DNA from 2 places in the Paeniglutamicibacter sp. NPDC012692 genome. Region 1 is predicted to be linked to the other one. Evidence: predicted binding sites of a transcription regulator. Region 1 holds the regulator's gene; the other holds the start of a gene.
The links. The regulator HrcA, encoded in region 1, represses chaperone genes, less so after heat shock. The targets are predictions, from matches to a motif close to TTNGCACTCGNNNNNNNCGAGTGCNAA.

Region 1 (4,632 bases):
CCGGCCACCGCCGCGGCAGCCATGGACTTGGCCAGGGCCGGGGTGGAAACCATCGGCAGGACCTCGGGGAGGAACGTGCGCCTGGACTGCTTCAGCGCGCTGAGCACCGTCGCTTCCCACTTGCCCAGCGCCTTGGCGGCCTTGGCCTCGTTCCAGCGGACGATCGCGCGTTCGGACTGCCACGGGCGCACCGCGTCGATGCCGAGCTCCACCGCGGACTCCACGGCCTGCAGGTCGCGGTCGCCCTTGGCCAGCGCCTGCACCAGGGTGATGCGGACCGGCGGGGCTTGCTCGTGCTCGACGGAGGCCACCGTGGCGCGCAACGAGGACTTGTCGGTGTCCAGCACCTCGACGCTTGCGCGCACGCCGGTGCCGTCGACCAGGTCGATCATCTCCCCGCTGCGCACGCGCTTCACGTTCACCGCGTGGTGGGCCTCGGGCCCCTCAAGGGTGAGGACGGAACCGACGGCGGGGTCGCCGAGGGATCCGCGCTCCATGAAGAAGCACTGGTTGCTCATGCGCCCAGGTTGCCGAGCTTGCCGCGCAGGCGGGAGAACATGCCGCCGCTGTTTTCCATGCGGCCCTCGGCGAATTCCTCGCCGCGCAGCTTGGCCAGCTGCTCCAGCAGCTCGCGCTGTGCCGCGTCGACCTTGGTCGGGGTCTCGACGTGCAGGTGCACGATGATGTCGCCACGCTTGCCGCCGCGCAGGCGCGGAACGCCGTAGCCGGAGAGGCGGACGGTGTCGCCGGACTGGGCGCCGGATTCGACCTCGATGACCTGGGCGCCGTCGAAGGTCTCCAGCTTCAGGTCCGCGCCGAGCGCGGCCGCCGTCATCGGGACGTTCATGCGTGCGTGGAGGTCGACGCCCTCGCGCTCGAAGACCTTGTGGCGGCGCACCTCGATCTCCACGTACAGGTCGCCGTTGGGGCCGCCGCCGGGGCCGGCCTCGCCCTGGCCTGCCAAGTGGATGCGGGTTCCGCTGGCAACGCCGGCGGGGACCTTGAGCTGCTTGGAGATGCGTTCGCGGATGCGGCCCTGGCCGCTGCAGTCGATGCAGGGATCCGGGATGGTGGTGCCGAAGCCGCGGCAGGCCGCGCAGGTCTCGACGGTCATCATCTGGCCCAGGAAGGAACGGACCGGGCGCTGGACCTGGCCGGCGCCATGGCAGATGGTGCAGGTAACGGGCGAGGTGCCCTCGCGGCAGCAGGTGCCCTCGCAGGTGGGGCAGGTGACGGCCGTTTCCATGTCCAGCGGGTACACGGTGCCGGCCACCGCATCGGCAAGGTCGATGGTCGCGGTGATCAGTGCGTCGCGTCCGCGCTGCGTGCGCGAGGCCGGGCCCTGGGCCTGGCCGCCGCCGAAGAACTGCTCGAAGATGTCCCCGAAGCCGCCGCCGAAGCCGCCGCCCCCGCCGAAGCCGGTCTGGCCCGTGCCGTTCTCGTTGCCGGTGGCGTCGTAATTGGCGCGCTTGTCGGCATCGGCGAGCACCTCGTAGGCGCGGGTCACCAGCTTGAACTGCTCGGAGGCGTCATCCCCGGGGTTCACATCGGGGTGCAGCTTGCGGGCCAACTTGCGGTAGGCCTTCTTGATCTCTTCGCCCGTGGCGTCCTTGCTGACGCCCAGAACTTCGTAGTGAGTGCTCACAGTGCTCGCTGTGTCCTTTCGTACTTCAAAAAATTGACAATTGCCCGGCGGTCAGCCGGCCAGGATGCGGGAAAGATATCTGGCGACGGCGCGCACGGCGGCCATCGAGGTGGGGTAGTTCATGCGCGTCGGGCCCAACACGCCGATCATCGACTGCTCGCCCGGCCCGTAGCCCGTGGCGACCACCGAGGCCTCGGTCAGTGCGCCGTACTGGTTTTCGGTGCCGATGCCCACCGCGATCCCGTGGGCGTCCTGCTCCAGTTCGGAGAACAGCCGCAGCAGCACCACCTGTTCCTCGAGCGCCTCGAGGACAGGGGTGATGCTCAACGGGAAGTCGCGGTTTGCGCGTGCCAGGTTGGCGGTGCCGGCCATGACCATGCGGTCCACGGTGTTGTTGCGGGCCAGGGCTGCCAACGCGTCGGCGATCGCCCGTGCGGCGTGCAGCAGTCGCGGTTCGACCAGGTCAGTGGGTCCTCCGCAGAGTTTCGAGACATCTGCAATGGGGCGGTTGTCCAACACGGCGAGGAACACCGCGCGCAGGCGGTGGAGGTCTTCCTCCCCGGTGTCCGGGGGCAAGAGAATGACCCGCTGTTCGACCTTGCCGCTGGAGGCGATCAGGACAACGAGCGTCTGCCCGGCGCCGAGGCCGACCAGCTCGATGTGGCGCACCGTGGCGTTCGAGTAGTGCGGCACCTGGATGAGCGCCACCTGTTGGGTGATGCTGGCCAGCAGGCGGACGGTGTTTTCGAGGACCTCGTTGAGGTCGTGGGAGCCTTCGATCAGCGCGGCTATGGCACGTCGTTCGGCATGCGAGAGCGGCTTGATGTCGCCGATCTGGTCGACGAAGTGGCGGTAGCCCTTTTCCGTGGGAATGCGCCCGGAGGACGTGTGAGGGGCGACGATGAAGCCCTCTTCCTCAAGCGAGGCCATGTCGTTGCGGATGGTCGCGGCCGACACGCCGAGGTTGTGACGCTCCAGCAGGGCACGCGAACCCACAGGTTCACGGGACTTCACATAGTCTTCAACGATGGCTCGGAGGACCTCAAGCCTGCGCGGTTCGGTCATTCTCCACCCTCCTGACTACCAGATTGATACTGTCGGCGACGCATCCGGGTGCCCGGGGCAGCGAAATAGCGGCCTCTTAGCACTCGACATGTCCAAGTGCTAAGTCTAATACGTCTGGCTGGGTTGTTAGCATGGTTTGTTCAAACACGGTGATGCCGCGTTCACCACACGTCTCACCGCCGCGTCACGCGACCACCGGCACCGGAAAGTGAAACCATGACCAACTACACCTGGGGCGCCCAAGACATGAGCGCACCCGTACGACGACAGCTTCGCAAGGTACCGCTGAGCCTGGGCCTACTGCTTGAAGATGTCGAAAGCGGCTGGGTCGGAGAGGTCGTCCGCATGGAGAAATCCGGCGGCATGCGTGTGATGGCGTTGGAGGACCGGTCAGGCCGGACCAAGTCCTTCCGCACGGGCTTCGGCTTCCTGCTCGAGGGCGAGCCCGTGGAAATCACGGAACCGGTTGCCGCGCAGCCGGCCAACCAGGGCACCGCACGCAGCGCCTCCGGCTCACGCATGGTCACCGACCTGCGGGCCCGCACCGCCCGCGCAAGCCGCATCTGGGTTGAAGGCAAGCACGACGCCCAGCTGGTCGAGAAGGTCTGGGGCCACGACCTGCGGGTGGAGGGCATCGTCGTCGAGCCGCTGCATGGTGTCGATGACCTCGCCGCCGCCATCCGCGACTTCTCCCCCGGTCCGCAGCGTAAGCTCGGGATCCTCGTCGACCACCTGGTGTCCGGCACCAAGGAGGCGAAGATCGCTGCCGAGGCCATGCGGGTGCCCGGCGCCGCGGGCAATGTCCTGATTGTCGGCCACCCGTACGTCGACGTGTGGCAAGCCGTGCGCCCGACGGTGCTGGGTATCAAGGCCTGGCCGGTGGTGCCCCGCGGAACCGATTGGAAAACAGGCATCCTCAAGGGCTTGGGCTGGCCGCACCGGGAACAGATCGACGTGGCGCAAGGATGGGAACGTATCCTTGGACAGGTTCGAAGCTATGCGGATCTGGAACCGTCGCTTTTGGGCCGCGTTGAAGAGGTCATCGATTTCCTCACGGCCGGCGACCACGGGCCCGAATAGACGGGAGGGCCCGCCGCGACGCGCCCGGCCGAAGCAACGTCCGCTCCGTGAGAATGGTCACCCCGTCAACCAATCCGGGCACGTGGAGGGCCTGAAGATGACGCCGCGGCTTCAAAAACCGTTCACCTTTCGGCCAGAACTCGCCCGATGCAGCGATTCGGTTCAATGGACCCCTCGGATTGGCGATAAACTGTCCATCGATTCAGCAACAGCAACGAACAGGACACAGCAGTGGTCAACGAGGCACGACAGTCACCCGGCGCAGGCGATGGCCAGCCGGACCGATTCGAAGGTTCCTCGGACGTCCCGCTGCCACTGACGCCTTCCGAGGACCGCCAGTGGGCAACCATCGCCCACTTCGGCGCGATCATGGGTTGCATCCCGTCGGCCATCATCTACTACGTGTACCGCTCGCGCGGACCGTTCACCGCGCAGGAATCCAAGGAAGCGCTCAACTTCACGCTTCCGCTCACGGTCCTGGCCGTGGTGCTGAACCTGCTCGCACTGATTCCCGTCATCGGCTGGGTCTTCACGGTCCTCGTCGTCGGAATCTGGATCTTCCTCACCGTCAGCGGCGTCAAGGCGGGCATCAACGCGAACAAGTCGCGCCCCTACCGCTACCCGTTCAACCTTCGGCTGTTCAAGTAACCCAAGGCTTGCAGGGAACCCAAGGGCATTGCCGACAAGGCAGTGCCCTTTCCCGTTGGCGGACCCACGGGCCGTTCTTCCGTGGCATTTCCGTACACGGAACAGCTCATCGCATTCCGCGTCTGGTTTTCCGCGGCTGGTTTCTGCGCCTCGTGCGCGAGGCCGCAAGGTCAACTGCGGTCCACACGACAAAA
Region 2 (4,632 bases), on a different contig from region 1:
GACGCCCCTCCGACGAACGCGATTCGGCGTCGCTGGCAGCCGCGCAGCTTCCGGAAGCCAGGCTCGATCTGGCCGAGATCGACGAGGTGGTGCGGATGGTTGAACTGACCATCGAGCATCGCCCCGGCCCCGGCGATGCCGCGGGGCAGCTGCTCTGCGATGCGGACCTGGAGGTCCTGGGCCGCGATGCAGGCGCCTACCGCCGTTATGCGCTCTCCGTGCGCCGGGAATACGCCCACGTGCCGGATGCCGCATTTGCCGCGGGCCGGGCCGCTATCCTGCGCAAGTTGCTGGAGGCGGATTACCTGTATTCCAGCCCGCTGGCCCGTTCGCTGTGGGAAACCCGGGCCCGGGCGAACCTGGCCGCGGAACTCGAGCTCCTGGAGCGCCCGGAACCATCCTGACGGCCACGCTTCCGGGTTTGTTAAATGCGGCGGGCCGCGGAACACCATTCCCCGAGGGGAACGTGCTCCGCGGCCCGTGCGGTATTGCCAGCGGTGCTGCAGGGGGGATTAGAATCCGCCCATGCCGCCCATGTCGTCGCCGGCGCCTACTGCTGCGCCTGCCGGAACCGGCTTGTCAGCAACAACGGCTTCGGTGGTGAGGAACAGACCGGCGATCGAGGCGGCGTTCTGCAGTGCAGAGCGGGTCACCTTTACCGGGTCGTTCACGCCTGCAGCCAACAGGTCGACGTACTCGCCGGTGGCGGCGTTCAGGCCGTGACCGGCCGGCAGGCCCTTGACCTTGTCGGCGACAACGCCCGGCTCCATGCCGGCGTTGAAGGCGATCTGCTTCAGCGGTGCTTCGATGGCAACGCGGACGATGTTCGCACCGGTTGCTTCGTCGCCCGTCAGTTCCAGCTTGGCGAATGCAGCAGCGCCGGCCTGGATGAGTGCCACGCCGCCACCGGCGACGATGCCTTCTTCAACGGCGGCCTTGGCGTTACGCACTGCATCTTCGATGCGGTGCTTGCGTTCCTTGAGCTCGACCTCGGTTGCGGCACCGGCCTTGATGACTGCAACGCCGCCGGCCAGCTTGGCCAGACGTTCCTGCAGCTTCTCGCGGTCGTAATCCGAATCGGTGTTCTCGATCTCGGCGCGGATCTGGTTGACGCGACCGGCGATCTCCTCGGCGTCGCCTGCACCCTCGACGATGGTGGTCTCGTCCTTGGTGACAACGACCTTGCGGGCGGAGCCCAGCAGGTCGATGGTGGCGTTTTCGAGCTTCAGGCCGATTTCCTCGGAGATGACCTGGCCACCGGTGAGGATGGCGATGTCGGCCAGCATGGCCTTGCGGCGGTCGCCGAAGCCCGGAGCCTTGACGGCGACGGACTTGAACAGGCCACGGATCTTGTTCACGATCAAGGTGGCAAGGGCTTCGCCCTCGATGTCCTCGGCGATGATCAGCAGCGGCTTGTTCGACTGCATGACCTTCTCCAGGATGGAGACCATGTCCTTGACGTTGGTGATCTTCGAGTTGACGATCAGGATGTACGGATCCTCGAGGACCGTTTCCTGACGCTCGTTGTCGGTCACGAAGTAAGCGGAGATGTAGCCCTTGTCGAAGCGCATGCCTTCGGTGAGCTCAAGCTCGAGGCCGAAGGTGTTCGACTCCTCGACGGTGATGACACCTTCCTTGCCGACCTTGTCCAGTGCCTCGGCGATCAGTGCGCCGATTTCCTCGTCGCCTGCGGAGATCGATGCGGTGGCCGCAATCTCTTCCTTGGTTTCGATTTCCTTGGCGGAAGCCAGCAGCTCAACGGTGACGGCCTCGACAGCCTTCTCGATGCCGCGCTTCAGGGACAGCGGGTCGGCGCCGGCTGCAACGTTGCGCAGGCCTTCCTTGACCAGTGCCTGGGCCAAAACGGTGGCGGTGGTGGTGCCGTCGCCAGCAACGTCGTCAGTCTTCTTGGCAACTTCCTTGACGAGCTCGGCGCCGATCTTTTCGAACGGGTCCTCGAGCTCGATTTCCTTGGCGATGGAGACACCGTCGTTGGTGATCGTGGGGGCGCCCCACTTCTTTTCCAGAACGACGTTGCGTCCACGCGGGCCGAGCGTTACCTTGACGGCGTCGGCCAGAATGTTCAGGCCGCGCTCAAGGCCGCGGCGTGCTTCCTCATCAAATGCAATGATCTTGGCCATAGCGGCTATGTCCTTTCGGGACGTTCATGCTTATCTACGACCGGAGGCAACGCCCGCGACGGACGAATGTTCCGCGATGTCATGGGACGATCGTGAAACATTCTCGCTGCTCAGGTCCAGGACTCACTCAAACACAGACTCCGGACCGCATGGATTCGCCTCGAAACTTCGATCGAATTAGCAGTCGGAACTCGTGAGTGCTAATACAAATCTTGGCACTCAAGCATGGAGAGTGCAAGCTGTACGCGTTAGCCCAGAGCATAGACAGCGGCGCGGTCCTTAGCGGAAGGTGTTTCCCAGGACCACGGCAATGCTGCCCGGGATGTTGCTGGTCTTCACGATCGAGGTGATTCCAAGCTCCTTGGCTGCCTGTTCGGCGGTGGCGCGGCTGGCCTCGTCACGGTAGTAAACCGTGGAATAGGTAACCTGCTTGCTCCAGTTGGCGGCCGAGACATTGGTGAATCCCGCGTTCAGGAGCGTGGTGCGCACAGTGCCGGCAAGTCCGACCTTTTTGGCGCCGTTGTAGACACCCACCTTCATCGAGAGATCGGCTGCGTCGCCGAGGCCCGATTCGCTGCCGCTCGGGACCGCATCGGATTCGCTGGGTTCAGCCGACTTCGAGGACTTGTCAGAGGCCTTCGAGCTCTCGGATTCCTTCGCCGAGCCCTTCGACGCCGACTTGTCGGCCGAGGACTCGGAGCTGCTTGCCGCCACGTTTGCCGGGGGCTTGCCGCCTCCGTCGTTCAGGAGCTTGGGCAATGCCGTGAAGGAAAACACTCCGACCAGCAAAGCAACGGCACCGAAGACCACCAGCCAACGAAGGCCCGGGCGCGCGCCACCGACAGATGCGGCAGCCGCCCAGCCATTGGCGCGGTGCGAGCCACTGCGGTTGCTGAACTCTGGGACGCGATCAAATTCATCGCGCGGATAGTTGGTCATGCCCGTCCTCGGTGATGTGTCTAGCTTTGGGGGCACACGCGGATACAAGGGTGCAGGCGCGGCTGAAGAATGAAACCTTCAACCTGCGTTGCACTCAAGCCTCTGATTCGACCTTTTTGGCCGAACGAGCGCGATGCCTCGTCGTTCGTAGTCTACGCAATCGTTTGACCAGCATGGGGTCATAAGCCAACGCGGCGTCCGTGTCGATCAGGGTATTCAGCAGCTGATAGTAGTTGGTTGCGGAGATGGAAAAGAGCTGCGCGATTGCCTGCTCCTTGGCTCCAGCGTACTTCCACCACTGCCGCTCCAGCGCAAGTATCCGCTGGGAACGCTCGTCCAATTCACTGGATTCATCAAGCTCGAAATCAAGCCCAAGTGCCTCGGTTGGCATCGCACACCCTCAACAATCCAGTTCCCCGCATGGTGAACCCCAACAAATTAGTTCAATGTAATTATTCTAACGCGGATCCGGTGCATGTCATTTGCCTCAAGGGGGTCCGATCCGGCCACAATGGCTCCTATGGACACCGGAGAACCAACGCTCTTTGAGCTACCCGACGAACAGCCCGACACCACCAGGTTCCCCTTCGACAAGGGGCTTGGCGATGCGGTTGCGGCGGGCCTCGTGGCCGCCGACTGGGCCGAGGCGTTGGCTCCGGTGGAAGGCAACCTCGTCGCCATTGCCCGGACCCTCGAGAAGCGCAGAGGCGCCGGGGAGCACGTGCTTCCGGCACCCGAGAACATCTTGCGAGCCTTCAGGTCGCCACTGGCCGATGCCCGGGTGCTGGTCATGGGACAGGATCCATACCCAACGCCGGGGCATTCCGTGGGCCTGAGTTTCTCGACCCGGGCAACCGTGAACCCGCTCCCCCGGAGCCTCCAGAACATCTACACCGAGCTGCACACGGACATGGGAATAATCACCCCGACCCACGGCGACCTTTCGGCGTGGGCGGCCCAGGGAGTGGTGTTGCTGAACCGAGTGCTCTCGGTCGGCGCCGGCGCCGCGGGCTCCCACCGCGGCATCGGCTGGGAGGCCGTCACCGACGCGGCGATCGAGGCGCTTGCCGCACGCGATGCCCCGCTGGTTGCGATCCTCTGGGGCAAGGACGCCCAGGCGCTGGGCGACCGCCTCGGCGACACCCCGATCATCGCCTCCGCGCATCCCTCGCCGCTCTCGGCACGCCGGGGGTTCTTTGGGTCGCGCCCCTTCAGCCGAACCAACCAGCTGCTGGAAGCGCAAGGGGCAGCCCCCATTGACTGGTCGCTGCCCCGGTAAGCCGCACGCGCTAACGGCGGCGGATGCCGCTGCGTTCCCCGCTGACGGCGCTGCCGGTGAACGGCCGCGCCAGGGTGTCCCCGAAGACCACGCCGCCGGCGATGGCCATCATGATGGTGAACGCCGTGAACATGTCGATCAGCGCACCCGTCATGTCCTCGATGTCGAACACCAGGCCGTACATGGACCGGAAGATCATCAAGCCCGGCAGCAGGAACACGATGGCGGGGGCCGCAAGCACCAGCTGGGGCGCCCGCATCCGGTGCGCAACGA

Region 2: the regulator HrcA is predicted to act here: its motif matches at 2,319-2,345, upstream of groL (chaperonin GroEL).

Annotation. Positions count from the first base shown of each region.
Region 1 is NZ_JBIBDE010000001.1:510,108-514,739, forward strand. It holds gene ACFY5D_RS02265 (16S rRNA (uracil(1498)-N(3))-methyltransferase) at 1-518, opposite strand, end outside; gene dnaJ (molecular chaperone DnaJ) at 515-1,645, opposite strand; gene hrcA (heat-inducible transcriptional repressor HrcA) at 1,697-2,710, opposite strand; gene ACFY5D_RS02280 (DUF3097 domain-containing protein) at 2,927-3,790, shown strand; gene ACFY5D_RS02285 (DUF4870 domain-containing protein) at 4,022-4,438, shown strand.
Region 2 is NZ_JBIBDE010000008.1:66,509-71,140, reverse strand. It holds gene ACFY5D_RS20405 (DUF4031 domain-containing protein) at 1-404, shown strand, start outside; gene groL (chaperonin GroEL) at 513-2,141, opposite strand; gene ACFY5D_RS20395 (LytR C-terminal domain-containing protein) at 2,421-3,080, opposite strand; gene ACFY5D_RS20390 (DUF3263 domain-containing protein) at 3,175-3,471, opposite strand; gene ACFY5D_RS20385 (uracil-DNA glycosylase) at 3,601-4,359, shown strand; gene ACFY5D_RS20380 (threonine/serine exporter family protein) at 4,370-4,632, opposite strand, start outside.